Linked DNA regions of Methanobrevibacter smithii ATCC 35061. Each later gene encodes a partner of the first gene's protein in a complex. Each region holds a gene or a part of one and is shown on either strand. Other genes may lie near its edges. A codon is read from its position in the direction of its gene.

Region 1 (6,955 bases):
GTTTGATTCATACCAACAGCTATAAATGTCAAAGGTATATTAATCGGAATTTGCCTAATTCAAGGTTAATTTCACATACTTCAAAAAATAGGGAAGAGGTATTAAATTATTTTGAAAAAGATGAAAATCCTTTGGTTTTGGTATCTCCGTCAATGAGTGAAGGGGTGGATTTGCCATACGACAAATGCAGATTCCAGGTTATTTATAAAATTCCTTTCCCTTATCTTGGAGATAAGCAGGTTGATATGAGACGTAGAAGAGACCAAAAATGGTATGCATATAAAACAGTAATGACTCTTATGCAGGCTTATGGTCGTGGAATGCGTGCAGAAGATGATTCTTGTTATACTTATATCTTAGATAGTGATGTTAACATGATTCTTAAAAGTCCATTATATCGCTCTTTAATCCCTGACTTCTTTAAGGAAGCTATTGTCAGGCTTAAGGATTAAAATATTTTAAAAAAAGTACGGACCTAGGGGGATTTGAACCCCCGACCTCAGGATCCGAAGTCCTGCGTCATTCCTGGCTAGACTACAGGCCCAAAATAGTATTTATTCTTTTTTATTTTTCTTTGAATCAACAGAGACAATAGGAATTTCATCTATTTCTTCAACACTTGAGAAAATATCGTCAATAGATTCATTATCTAAACTAGCTTTTTCGTATTCTATTTCTTCAATTTCTTCTTGACTAAGTCCTTTTTCTTCTTCAGGTCTTTCTTTAGGTAATGGGACATCGTCCAGTGTTGCTTGTTTGGTGTGGGTGACTCCTTCTAATTTGGAAACAGGTTTTTTAAGGTTTTCTTTAAATTCACCAATGTCAAATTCTCCAATTTTGTAAGATTCTTTATCTAAAGGGATATTACTTTTTGGAATAATTTTTTCTTTTGGTTTTTCTATTTCTTTTTTTTCAGCTTTTTCTTCCCTGTCTATATTTTTAATTGAACTAGCTAGTTTATCTGCTTGTTTAAAGCCAAATATTTTGTATGCTCCAATTATCACCAACAGCACTCCAATTATTATCATAACTGCAACAATACTGTTGTGTTCTCCGGAGGTTACATTGTCAATAACTCTATCACTAGCTCCTATAAACATAATAATGGATCCAATAAGTAATAATATTCCTATAGCTAAACTAACTATTCCACTTACAGGAGTTCCACCTATTTTTGCATTTAATAGATTATCAAAGCCTTCAGAAATAGTTCCGTCTAAGGAATCAGAGGGTTCTTCGCTGTATTCTTCATTATCTTCAGAAAATTCAATATCATCTAATTTAGTTTTTATGATGTAATCTTCATTTATTTCTTTTTTTTCTAAATTTTCCCCGGGTGTTGAATCAGAATCAGGGCGATAAATAAATTCATCATCTATTTCGTATTCTTTGTTGTCATCTGTGTCATGAAGGTATGCAAGTAATTCTTCATCTTCTTCATACTCTTCATTGTCTTTTACATCGAATACATCTTCTGAATTGTCAGCAGATTCGTTTATATCTTCATCTTTGACATTATTTAGCATATCCTTTAAATTAGAAATCCTATGCTCATTTTCTTTAGATTTTTTCATAAACTATCCTCTTAATCGTATTCTCTCCATGTGTGTCCACATTTAAGACACTTAAAGAAACGTGTTTCAGCTTCATCAGCACTACGGGTTTGTTGTAACCACCATGAAGCTTCTGTGTGACCACATTCTGGACAAACCGCTTTTGTAGTTGGAAGTGTATTTACATCTTCTCCTTTTTCAATAACACTATCATTTTCTTTAATTTTTTCATTAACATTATATTCTGATTTATCTTTTGATAATTTTTTAGTATATCCGCAACTACATTTTAATTCATTGTCTTCTGTTGGAAGTAACATTGATCCACATTCAGGACAAAATTCCATATTTTTTAACCCCTTATATAATTTTTTCTTATCAAAACTTTTATAACATTTTAAATTATATTCTCAAGTTATTTATATTTTTACTATTTTTTAACATTAAAATTTACTTGAAACGGCATTTAAACAATCGTTAATAATTTTTGCATGGTCGAAAGCAAGTTCGATGTTGACCAAATCTTTTTGGGAAAAAATACCTATTTCACAGGCATCACTATCTGCTTTTTTATTATCCATATTTCCTTTGGCTATATAAGCTACGGTTATTGTGTGCCCACGAGGGTCTCTATCAGGTTTTGAGTAAACATTAACTAAATCTAACAGTTCTACATCAATGTTTGTTTCTTCTTTAGCTTCACGAATAGCTGCTGTTTCTACAGTTTCACCATATTCTACAAAGCCTCCTGGAAGAGCCCAATGATTTTTAAATGGATCATTTTTTCGTTTAATAAGAATAAAATCAGTGTTTTCATCAAAAATAAAAATGTCTGTGGTTAATGAAGGAATTTTATAATCTCCCATCATATCCCCTCAAAATAAAATAAGTTTTTATTGAAGTTATAAAGTTTCTTCAATAAGTTTTTTAAAGTCTGCAGCATCATCTTTAAGTTGGCTAGCTGCTTTTTTCAATACTTTCCTTGGTCTTTTTCCTCTTTTGGTTTTGATGGTCATATTTGGTTCACCGGTAAGAGGATGGTCAATATTGTAAACAGCATATTCAACATCACTATCTTGCATTAAGATGTGTCTAAGTGCATTACATACTCCGTGGCTTTCGCCATGTACAATAAATTCAAGTTCTAATGTTTTATCTTCAATAATTTCAATATTGGTATTGTTATCCATCATATCAACCTTAATTAGCTATTAACATAATTTATAGAAACTTCACGTTTTTCTTTTTTCTTACATGTTCTACACTGGACTTCATTTTCTTTTTGTGTGGTATTCATATAATCTCTGCAACGGGTACACATTGCTTTTAAAACTCCACAATCTTCATCCACTGTAGCTAAATCAACATTATCTCCAGTAATTTTTACTACTTTTGCTTTTACAATATCTCCAATTCTAAAAGCATCTGTCAATTTATCTAAATATCCTGATTTTGCTTGGGATATGTGAATTGCACCCATGTATGGAAGTGCTAAAGGTCTACTACTATCTGTTAAACAATCAATATTTACATTAGCTCTTTGAGTTTTTATATCTGTAATCTGTCCGTAAACAGTATCACCTAATTTTAAAAGAGCAGGTTGGCTAGATTTGGCTTTTACAGTAATAGTCCTCATTTTTGAATCAATTTGAACATTTCCTAATACTGATGATTTAATCTCGCCGTTATCTTCATAAGTACCTTTTCCAAGTAAATATTGCTCAATTATTCCTAGTTTATCTCCAGGCATTACAAATGCCCCGTTTTTTATACTCATAATCAAATCACCAAAATAAGGAATTATTAATATTAATATAATAATTTTATTTTTATTAATATTTAAAACTATTTGTACCTTTCATGGAATAAAATTTCATCCAATTGGTAATTTTCCCATTGTCTTTTATTTAAAACTATTTCAAGTTCCTGTGGTGTTAATAATGGTTTTTTATACATTTGAGAATCATCAATAGCTATTCTTGGACAGGCTGAAACAACAAAAGCATCTAATTCCATGTATGGCAGTAATATGTCGGGATTTATATTGTCCGCCATTATGATATATGCCTCCATTTTGTTATCTTCTAGAATTTTTTTGATTTCTTTAGCTAGTTTCATTCTGTATTGTCCCTCTTTAGAAGAAACTATTATTCCCCATTTTTCAGCTTCTCTTGCTTTTGTAATTCTTGCAAATCTGATTCTCAATATTCTGTCTGCAAAAGCACTGATATCTCTTATTTCACTGTTATATGGGTCTAAAGCCAATACTGGTGATTTGGTAAATAAATAAATTCCTAATGGATGGAAATTTCCGCTACCTATAAATAAGTAAACTTCAGCGTCCAAATTTTTGATTGATGAAAAATTGCATCCTAAAACTTGTCCTTTTTTAGTATTTTTAGAAGATCCAAGAACTACTTCTTTTCCATTGTCTTCCAAATAATCTTTAATTTCATTTAACAAATGTAAGTGTTGTGTTGTAGTTACAAGAGCTATTTTTGAATAGTCTTCTAGTTTTTCAAGACATTTTTCAAGGTCTTTTTTGACATCAATATTAGAAAAAGCTTCTATGAACAGTGTCGGCACTTCATATTTTAATGGAAGTGGGGTGTGGCCATAATGAACGATTAAATCAACGGAACCTTTCATTTTGTAATCACTTACATCACAGGCTCCAAAACAAGGGTCTCCAGATATTATCACGGTAGCAGGAGTTTGTGATTCAATAGCCTTTGCTATTTTAACTGCCTGCATTTTAAGACCTTCCGGAAATTGAAGACCTACAGTTCTAGCTCCTTTTTTATTAATCTTTCTTATGACTTTGTCTAAGTCCATGTTATACATTGACATTTTAATCTTCAATGGTTTTTTCGATAACTACTTTGCCGTCAATTACATCTAATTTTACAACTGAAAATATTGGAATGCCAGTTTCTTTTTCAACTAATTTTTTGCCTTCTCCTTTTTCAATAACAGCTACTGCAGCTTTTATGTCAATATTTAATTCTTTTAGTGCATTTAAAGTTGAAATTAATGTTCCTCCAGTACTTACAACATCATCTATTAAAAGGATTTTTTCTCCTTCTTTTAAATCATTTATATATAATTTAGAAGACCCGTAGCCTGTTTTTTGACTTATTTCTTTTTCTCCTTCAAGTCCATATTGTCTTTTACGGATAATTACAAATGGGATGTCGGTAGCTAAGGATAAAGCTGTAGCTAAATGTATTCCCATAGCTTCAATAGCGACTATTTTATCAATATCCATATCAACATGTTCTTTTACAACATTTGCTAATTCACGAAGCATTGAAGGTTTCATAGTTGGAACTCCATCACTTATAGGATTAACAAAATAATTATAATCTCCTTTTTTAACAATAGGAGAAGCTTCTAAAGATTTTTTAACTTCTTCTAACATTTATCTCACACAAAAATTTAAAAATTAAATCAAATATAATATATATTTAATATAAATATTAATATAAATTTTTCTTAAAGAATAATTTTAATCGTGTGATATTATGGCGATGCTTGGAAATTTAGGTGAAAATCTTACTAAGACTATGAAAAAATTAGTAGGAATATCAGTTATTGATAAAAAAACAATAGAGGAAGTTGTAAAAGAAATACAACGTGCTTTAATTCAATCTGATGTTAATATCGCTTTAGTTTTAGATTTATCCAAAAAAATTAAAAAAAGGGCTCTTGAAGAGGAACCTCCAAAAGGTATTACTCCAAGAGAGCATGTTATAACAATTATTTACGAAGAAATGGTAAATCTGTTAGGTGGTGAGGCACCAGGATTGGATATTGATGTTAAACCTTATAAAATCTTGTTCTTAGGTTTGCAGGGTAGTGGTAAAACAACTACTATTGGTAAATTATGCAGATATTTACAGAAAAAAGGTTTTAACCCTGCTGTTGTGTGTACAGATACATGGAGGCCTGCTGCTTATGAACAGTTAAGACAATTAACTGAAGAAATGCAGGTGCCGCTCTATGGAGATCCTGATAATAAAGATGCTCTTGATTTGGCTCAAAAAGGTTTGAAAGAGTTTAAAAACAGGAAAGTCATTATTTTTGATACTGCAGGAAGACATAAACAGGAAGAAGATTTGATTGCTGAAATGGATACCTTGGATGATATTATTCAGCCAACTGAATCTATTCTTGTAATTGATGGAACAATTGGTCAGCAAGCAGGTGAACAGGCTAAGGCATTCTCACAGGCAACTGATGTCGGTTCTATAATAATTACCAAACTTGACGGTTCAGCTAAAGGTGGGGGAGCAATGTCTGCAGTAGCTGAAACTGGAGCTCCAATTAAATTTATCGGTACTGGTGAACGTATTGATGATTTCGAATTGTTCGATCCGGCAAGATTTATTTCAAGATTGCTTGGAATGGGAGATATCCAAACCCTTATTGAAAAAGCCGAAGACAGCATTGATGAGGATATGGCTGAAAAAACCATGAAAAACATGATGTCTGGTAAATTCACATTGGTTGACATGAAAAATCAGTTTGAAATGATGAACAGTATGGGGCCGATGCAGCAGGTTTTAAGCATGATTCCTGGACTTGGAAATAAGGTATCTAAAGAGGCATCTAAAATGACTGAAGACAAAATTGACGGATATAAAGTCATAATGTCTTCAATGACTAAAAAAGAAATGGAAAATCCAAAGTTGATTAAACAGTCACGTATTAGAAGAATAGCTATGGGTGCAGGTGTTGAGGAATCAGAAGTAAGAGACTTGTTAAAATATTACAACAACACTAAAAAGACCATGAAAGGCATTGGAAAACGCGGACGTTTTGGTAATAATTCAATGAACCGTATGATGGGTCAATTCATGAAATGATTAGCATGTATGATTTAGTCAAAAAAATATTGAAAGAAACTAACGGTCAAATTTGCAAACATTGTTTAGGACGCAAACTTTCCCATATTGTGGAAGGCAGAGATAATATAAATCGTGGAGAAAAGATATTTGAAGATTTGGAAATTCCGAAGCCTGAAAACTGTGTGGTTTGCGGAAATATCTTTGATAAAATCAATGATGAATTATTTAAAAAGATTTATGACAAAATTGACTTTTTAAATGTGGAATTTGATACATTTCTTGTAGGATCCAGAATTGATAAGCAAATTAAAACCTGGGATGATGAACTAAGTGAAAAATTCGATTTAGATGTTGAACCAATTAAAAAAGAATTAAACAGAATAATTGGTCGTGAAATTGAAAACACTTTAGAAAAAGAAGTTGAATTTGAAAAACAGGATATTGTAATCAATGTTGATTTAAGAAAAGAACCTAAAGTTAGAATTCAGATTAATCCTCTTTTCATTGAAGGAAAATATAACAAATTAGTCCGTGGAATTCCTCAAACAAAAT
Region 2 (6,940 bases), 520 kb from region 1 along the record:
AATACCGGCTCTAAAAAACAGGATATAGAGTTTATTTTGTATGTAGAGGAAAACTAATATAAGCAATAAAAACAAAGCAAATAATATTCAAATAAATCTTTGAAATATTTTTTATTTAATCAAAACTGACTTTCAACAAGTCAAAATAGATACCTTTATTAATGTTAAAAAAGATAAATCATCATAAGATATCGACAATTAATGGAACATAGTTGTGTGTGCTTTTTACTATGCTTCCAATAAAAAATCATGATATCTTCATTTTTAGATAATTTAATTGTCTAATTAATTATTATATTATTAACTAGTTATATCTTTGAATTTAGATTGTATTAGCTATTTTTAGCTGTATAAATCGCAGCGGTGGATTCTTAGATATGTTTAATAAAAGTTTAGAGGAAATATTATGCCAGGACTTTTTGCTGCAAAAAAACTTAAAAAAAATAGACAAAATTTTAAGTGGAAAGATGTAGATTACAAAAGGAAAGCTTTAAGATTAGATGTTAAAGCAGACCCTCTTGAAGGAGCTCCTCAAGCTAGAGGAATTGTAATCGAAAAAGTAGGGATAGAAGCAAAACAACCTAACTCTGCTATACGTAAATGTGTTCGTGTTCAATTAATCAAAAACGGTAAACAATTAACTGCTTTCGCACCAGGTGACGGAGCTATTGGATTTATCGATGAGCACGATGAAGTCATGATTGAAGGAATTGGTGGACCATCTGGAAGATCTATGGGAGATATTCCTGGAGTTCGTTGGAAAGTATCTAAAGTTAACAACGTAGCTTTATCCGAGATGGTAAGTGGAAAAATAGAAAAACCTGTAAGATAAGGATGGTATTTTTATGAGTAAATTATTTGATAAATGGGAACTCGATGAAGTCAAAATCGAAGATTTAGGTTTAGTAAAATACATCTGCTTAGATGAAACTCTTGTTCCTCACACTTCAGGTAGACATGTAAAAAGACAGTTTGCAAAATCTAAAGTATCTATCATTGAAAGATTAATGAATAAAATCATGAGGACTCACATCAACTCAGGTAAGAAAAACAAAGCTTACAATATTGTAAAAGATGCATTGGATATTATCAACAAAAGAACTAAAAAGAACCCTGTTCAAGTTTTAGTTACTGCAGTTGAAAATACTTCCCCTCGTGAAGAAACTACTCGTATTAAATACGGTGGTATCGGATACCAAGTAGCAGTGGACATTTCTCCACAAAGAAGAGTAGATCTTTCATTAGGATTCTTAACTAGAGGAACTTTACAATCAGCATTTAAAAACAGAAAATCTGTTGCTGAATGTTTAGCTGATGAATTAATTCTTGCTTCTGAAGAAGATTCCAGAAGTTTTGCTTTACAGAAAAAAGAAGAAAAAGAAAGAGTTGCAAAAGCAGCACACTAATCATATTTATATAAGGTGATTTCTTTGAGTAGAAGAGAGAAAATGATTGCAAAAATTAAGGATTTAATGTATAAACCAGATTCCATCAGGAATATTGGTATCTGTGCTCACATTGACCACGGTAAAACTACATTATCCGATAACCTTTTAGCAGGTGCAGGAATGATTTCCGAAGAACTTGCTGGTGATCAAAGGTTTTTAGATTTTGATGAACAAGAACAAGCACGTGGTATTACTATTGATGCAGCAAACGTATCAATGGTTCACAATTACAAAGATGAAGAATACTTAATCAACTTAATTGATACTCCAGGTCACGTTGACTTTGGTGGGGACGTAACTCGTGCTATGAGAGCTGTAGATGGTGCAGTTGTTGTTGTTTGTGCTGTTGAAGGTATCATGCCTCAAACTGAAACTGTACTTAGACAAGCTTTAAAAGAAAATGTTAAACCTGTTTTGTTCATTAACAAAGTTGACAGATTAATCAACGAGTTAAAATTAGAACCTGAAGAATTACAAAAAAGGTTCATTAACATTTACATGGAAGCTAACAAATTAATCAAAAACATGGCTCCTGAAGATAAAAAAGAAGAATGGGCTGTTGATTTCACTGATGGTAGTGTAGCTTTCGGTTCAGCTTATCACAATTGGGCTATTAACGTTCCAATGATGCAAGAAACTGGAGTTAACTTCAAAGACATCATTGATTATTGTAATGATGATAAACAAAAAGAATTAGCTCAAAAAGTACCATTGTCTGAAGTATTACTCGGTATGGTAGTAGAACACTTGCCTTCTCCTAAAGTATCTCAAGAATACAGGGTACCTAACATCTGGGAAGGTGACATTGAATCTCCTGCAGGTCAAGGTATGATTACTACAAGTCCTGACGGACCTTTAGCTGTAATGGTTACTAACGTATCTGTAGACAAACACGCTGGTGAAATTGCTACCGGTAGGGTTTACGGAGGATCAATTGAAAAAGGTACAGAAGTATACTTAGTTGGATCTCATTCCAAATCCAGAGTTCAGCAAGTAGGTGTATACTTCGGACCTGAAAGAGTTAACACTGATGCTGTACCTGCAGGTAACATTGTATATGTTGCTGGTGCAAAAGGTGCAATCGCTGGGGAAACTATCTGTTCTCCTGAAGACAAAATCAAAGAGTTTGAAGGATTAGACCACATTTCTGAACCTGTAGTTACTGTTGCTGTAGAAGCTAAAAATACTAAAGATTTACCAAAATTAATTGAAGTATTAAGACAAGTAGCTAAAGAAGACCCAACCATTAAAGTTGAAATTAACGAAGAAACCGGTGAACATTTAGTTTCAGGTATGGGAGAACTTCATTTAGAAGTTATCAGTTACAGAATTAAAGATAAAGGTGTTGAAATCCAAACTTCAGAACCTATTGTTGTATACAGGGAAACCGTATCTCAATTATCTCCACAAGTTGAAGGTAAATCTCCAAACAAACATAACAGATTCTACATTACTGTTGAACCTTTAGAAGATGAACTTTTCAAAGCATTACAAGAAGGAAAACTTAAAGAAGGTAAAGTTAAAGGTAAAGAATCTGCTAATGACTTCATGGAATACGGTTTAGATAAAGAAGAAGCGAGAAAAGTATGGGATGTTTACAACAGAAGCGTATTCATCAATGCTACCCGTGGTATCCAATACTTAGATGAAGTAAAAGAGCTTTTAATTGAAGGATTTGAATCCGCACTTAATGACGGACCTTTAGCTAAAGAAATTGCTATGGGATTAAAATTCAAACTCCACGATGCAAAACTTCACGAAGATGCAGTTCACAGAGGACCTGCACAAGTATTGCCAGCTATTAGAAATGCAATTTATGCATCTATGATGTCTGCTGGTCCTACTTTACTTGAACCTATGCAAAAAGTGTTCATTAACACTCCACAAGATTACATGGGTCCATGTACCAGGGAAATCCAAAACAGGAGAGGTCAAATAGTTGACATGGGTCAAGAAGGAGACATGGCTACTATTGAATCTAAAGTTCCTGTAGCTGAAATGTTTGGTTTTGCTGGTGATATCAGATCCGCTGCTGAAGGTAGATGTTTATGGTCTACTGAAATGTCTGGATTTGAAAGATTACCACGTGAAATGCAAAATCAAATCGTTAAAGAGATTAGGCAAAGAAAAGGCTTATCTCCAGAACCTTATGGTCCTGAACATTATGTAGGATAATTAAAATTTAATTTTTAATTTTTTTATATTTTTTATTTAAAATTACGAAAAAAACATTACATATTTATATGTGAATAATTAAAATTTAAATTAAGCTAAAATTATAAGCTTAATGAATGTTATTTCGATTTATACGAAAAGAGGTATTATTATGGCAAAAACTAAAGAACATATTAATTTAGCATTTATCGGACACGTTGACCACGGAAAATCCACATTAGTTGGACACTTGTTATTAAAAGCAGGTGCAATCGCTGAACAACAATTAGATGATGGAGAAAACAAATTCAGATTTGTTATGGATAAATTAGGAGAAGAAAGGGAAAGAGGAGTAACTATCGACCTTGCTCACCAAAAATTCTCCACCAAAAAATACGACTACACTGTTGTAGACTGTCCTGGACACAGAGACTTCGTTAAAAATATGATTACTGGTGCTTCCCAAGCAGATGCTGGTGTATTAGTAGTAGCTGCAGACGACGGTGTAATGCCACAAACCAAAGAACACGTTTTCTTATCCAAAACTTTAGGTATTAACCAATTAATCGTTGCAATCAACAAAATCGATTTAGTAGATTATGATGAAGCAAAATTCAACGAATTAAAAGACGAAGTATCTGCTTTAATTAAAACTGTTGGATTCAACCCTGCTGATGTTCCTTTCATCCCTGTTTCTGCATTTGAAGGAGACAACATTAAAGATGCAAGTCCTAACACCTCCTGGTACAAAGGTGACACTTTAATGCAAGCTTTAGATAATTTAGCTGCTCCTGAAAAACCTGTATCCTTACCATTAAGGATCCCTATTCAAGATGTTTACTCCATTACTGGTGTAGGTACTGTACCTGTAGGAAGAGTAGAAACCGGTGTTATGAAAAAAGGAGAAAACGTAATCTTCGAACCTGCTGGAGCTTCTGGAGAAGTAAAATCTATCGAAATGCACCACGAAACCTTTGAAACTGCTGAACCTGGTGACAACATCGGATTCAATGTAAGAGGTGTAGGTAAAAACGATATCAGGAGAGGAGACGTAGCTGGTCATGTAGACGATGCTCCTGCTGTAGCTAAAGAATTTGATGCACAAATTGTTGTTTTACAACACCCTGGTGTAATCACTGTTGGATACACTCCTGTATTCCACTGTCACACTTCTCAAGTTGCATGTACTTTCTTAGAATTAACTGCAAAATTAGACCCTGCAACTGGTCAAGTAGCTGAAGAAAACCCTGACTTCTTAAAAACTGGTAACGCAGCATTCGTAAAAGTTAAACCAACCAAACCTATGGTAATCGAAAACGCTAAAAAAATCCCTCAAATGGGTAGATTTGCTATTAGGGATATGGGTCAAACTGTTGCTGCTGGATTATGTATTGACGTTACCCCAGCTAAATAGATTTGTAAGTAGTTAATTAAAAGAAAGGGGTTGTTCCTTTCTTTTTTATTTTTATTTTTGGAGGATAATAATGCATCAAGCAAGAATTAAGCTTACAGGAACTGATCCAGAAAAATTAGCTTATGTCTGTGATCAACTTAAAAAAATCGCTGAAAGAACTGGTGTTGATTTGTCTGGTCCTATTCCATTACCTACTAAAAAATTAGTAGTACCTACAAGAAAATCTCCGGATGGAGAAGGAAAAGCTTCCTGGGAAAAATGGGAACTTAGAATTCATAAACGTTTAGTTGGAATTGGTGCTGACGAACGTGCTATGAGACAAGTCATGAAAGTTAATGTTCCGGATAATGTAAGTATTGAAATAGAACTTAAAGGATAAATATTTAGATTTTTTCTAAATATTTTTTCTGTTATCATGCCGAGATAGTCTAGTCTGGTAAGGCGCAGGACTTGAAATCCTGTGGAGTTTCTCCGCCTGGGTTCAAATCCCAGTCTCGGCGTTATCTTTTTTACTTTTTATATATTTTTTCTAATTTTTTTAACAGTGTATTTTTTGCCGAGATAGTCTAGTCTGGTAAGGCGCAGGACTTGAAATCCTGTGGAGTTTCTCCGCCTGGGTTCAAATCCCAGTCTCGGCGTTCTTTTTAATTTAAAAACAGTTATTTATTTTTTCATCTAATTCGTCTAAATTAGAAACAATGTCATTTTTATTTAAATCTCTGATTTTTGGACGTTTTAACATGATGACACCTATATCTTTTAAATTAGCAGCATTAATTTTATTAGTTACTCCTCCGATATCACCACTTTCTTTTGTTATCATAACACTTGCTTGTGTTTCTTCAATTATTTTTAGGTTTTCCTCTAAGCTGGATGTACCTTTCATTGGTATGATATGTTCCTCAGGAAGATTTAGCATTTTGCATTTTTCCACAGATTTCGGAACTTTTAAAATTCTTGCATAAAACCTGTTTACAGGAACATATTTTAAAATAGGTTCCATGGTATTGGCTCCTGCAAGATGCAACACGTTTCCTGAAGTAAACTCGTTAGCTATTAATTGTCCTGCTTCATCAAGGGAAGTTACTTCACGAACTCTTGATGTGTCAACATTATCAAGGTTTGATGGTGGTCTTTCAAAGCGAATATAAGCTATGCTGAATAATTTGGATAGGCTAACAGTAGTTTGGGTGATGTGTGATGCATAAGGATGAGTTGCATCAATTAAAAGATTGAATTCATTATTTTCAATAAGTGTTATGAATTCATCTTTTAAAAGTGGTTTAGCTATTGTGTCATCACTTCCAGACTCAATAGCTAATTTTGATCCGTATTCTGTAGTTGTTGTAGTCAGGATATATGAATCATATTTTTCCTTTATGTGTTTTGTTATGTTGCTTGCGTCCTTTGTTCCGCCAATAAGGAGGATGTTTAGTTTTTTCATTCTACCACAATTTTGTTTGCTATTCTGTTTGACACTAATATTGTAGCTGCAATTATGAATATTAATATCCAGTCTGTAAGTCCGATGCTGGTTGTTCTGAATATTATTTGCAGCTCAGGTATATATACAATCAATACCTGCAATATGAAACATGCTATAATGGCCAAATAAAGGTAAGTGCTTTTTTTGGCGGAATTTGATTTTGAATTGTATGCATTGAATAACTGGTACATTACAAATAAGGTAAATGCTACAGTCATTGCCTGCTTTTGACTTGCGCCAATTGCCAATTTGTAGCTGAACAGCGCTATTGAACCTATTGCCATTACAAGACCTGCAATAAATATTTTTATCAATACCTTTTTATTCAGAATATCTCCTGTTTCAGGCTGTCTTGTCATAATATTTCTTTCGCTACCTTCCATTCCTAAAGTTTGGGCAGGAGGTCCGTCCATTACAATGTTAATCCAAAGCAGTTGT

What was found.
Region 2: the proteins of dph2 (region 1) and MSM_RS04505 are in contact, whole or in part, in a crystal structure (PDB 6Q2D), measured with the Methanobrevibacter smithii proteins. Residues at the interface, in WP_011954460.1 of Methanobrevibacter smithii: Met1 (codon at 4,403), Met3 (codon at 4,397), Tyr4 (codon at 4,394), Pro28 (codon at 4,322), Glu29 (codon at 4,319), Gly30 (codon at 4,316), Leu31 (codon at 4,313), Met33 (codon at 4,307), Phe58 (codon at 4,232), His80 (codon at 4,166), Thr124 (codon at 4,034), Gln126 (codon at 4,028), Ser179 (codon at 3,869), Gly180 (codon at 3,866), Asn181 (codon at 3,863), Phe182 (codon at 3,860), His183 (codon at 3,857), Leu185 (codon at 3,851), Tyr201 (codon at 3,803), Asn202 (codon at 3,800), Phe211 (codon at 3,773), Ile215 (codon at 3,761), Arg291 (codon at 3,533), Asp295 (codon at 3,521), Asp296 (codon at 3,518), Gln298 (codon at 3,512), Met299 (codon at 3,509); in WP_011954157.1 of Methanobrevibacter smithii: Pro482 (codon at 2,874), Asn483 (codon at 2,877), Lys484 (codon at 2,880), His485 (codon at 2,883), Tyr553 (codon at 3,087), Asp555 (codon at 3,093), Glu556 (codon at 3,096), Glu559 (codon at 3,105), Leu560 (codon at 3,108), Leu591 (codon at 3,201), His592 (codon at 3,204), Glu593 (codon at 3,207), Asp594 (codon at 3,210), Ala595 (codon at 3,213), Val596 (codon at 3,216), His597 (codon at 3,219), Arg598 (codon at 3,222), Gly599 (codon at 3,225), Pro600 (codon at 3,228).

Annotation. Positions count from the first base shown.
Region 1 is NC_009515.1:1,377,550-1,384,504, forward strand. The notes cover bases 2,402-5,327. They hold dph2 (diphthamide biosynthesis enzyme Dph2), read right to left. Parts: upstream 4,404-5,327; coding sequence 3,399-4,403; downstream 2,402-3,398. Other genes in these bases: MSM_RS06830 (NUDIX domain-containing protein), read right to left, coding at 2,402-2,419; MSM_RS06835 (DNA-directed RNA polymerase subunit L), read right to left, coding at 2,456-2,746; MSM_RS06840 (exosome complex RNA-binding protein Csl4), read right to left, coding at 2,758-3,330; hpt (hypoxanthine/guanine phosphoribosyltransferase), read right to left, coding at 4,405-4,974; MSM_RS06855 (signal recognition particle protein Srp54), read left to right, coding at 5,078-5,327. Outside these bases: MSM_RS06810 (helicase C-terminal domain-containing protein), read left to right, coding at 1-452; MSM_RS06820 (hypothetical protein), read right to left, coding at 555-1,574; MSM_RS06825 (transcription factor S), read right to left, coding at 1,586-1,900; more of MSM_RS06830, read right to left, coding at 1,997-2,401; more of MSM_RS06855, read left to right, coding at 5,328-6,421; MSM_RS06860 (tRNA pseudouridine(54/55) synthase Pus10), read left to right, coding at 6,418-6,955. UniProt on the Methanocaldococcus jannaschii protein: Catalyzes the first step of diphthamide biosynthesis, i.e. the transfer of the 3-amino-3-carboxypropyl group from S-adenosyl-L-methionine (SAM) to the C2 position of the imidazole ring of the target histidine residue in translation elongation factor 2 (EF-2).
Region 2 is NC_009515.1:857,334-864,273, reverse strand. Bases 1,116-4,026 are described here. They hold MSM_RS04505 (elongation factor EF-2), read left to right. Parts: upstream 1,116-1,430; coding sequence 1,431-3,623; downstream 3,624-4,026. Other genes in these bases: tuf (translation elongation factor EF-1 subunit alpha), read left to right, coding at 3,775-4,026; MSM_RS04510 (30S ribosomal protein S7), read left to right, coding at 1,116-1,406. In the rest of the region: MSM_RS04515 (30S ribosomal protein S12), read left to right, coding at 407-832; more of MSM_RS04510, read left to right, coding at 846-1,115; more of tuf, read left to right, coding at 4,027-5,016; rpsJ (30S ribosomal protein S10), read left to right, coding at 5,087-5,395; cobK (precorrin-6A reductase), read right to left, coding at 5,666-6,460; MSM_RS04475 (calcium-translocating P-type ATPase, PMCA-type), read right to left, coding at 6,457-6,940. UniProt on the Methanocaldococcus jannaschii protein: Catalyzes the GTP-dependent ribosomal translocation step during translation elongation.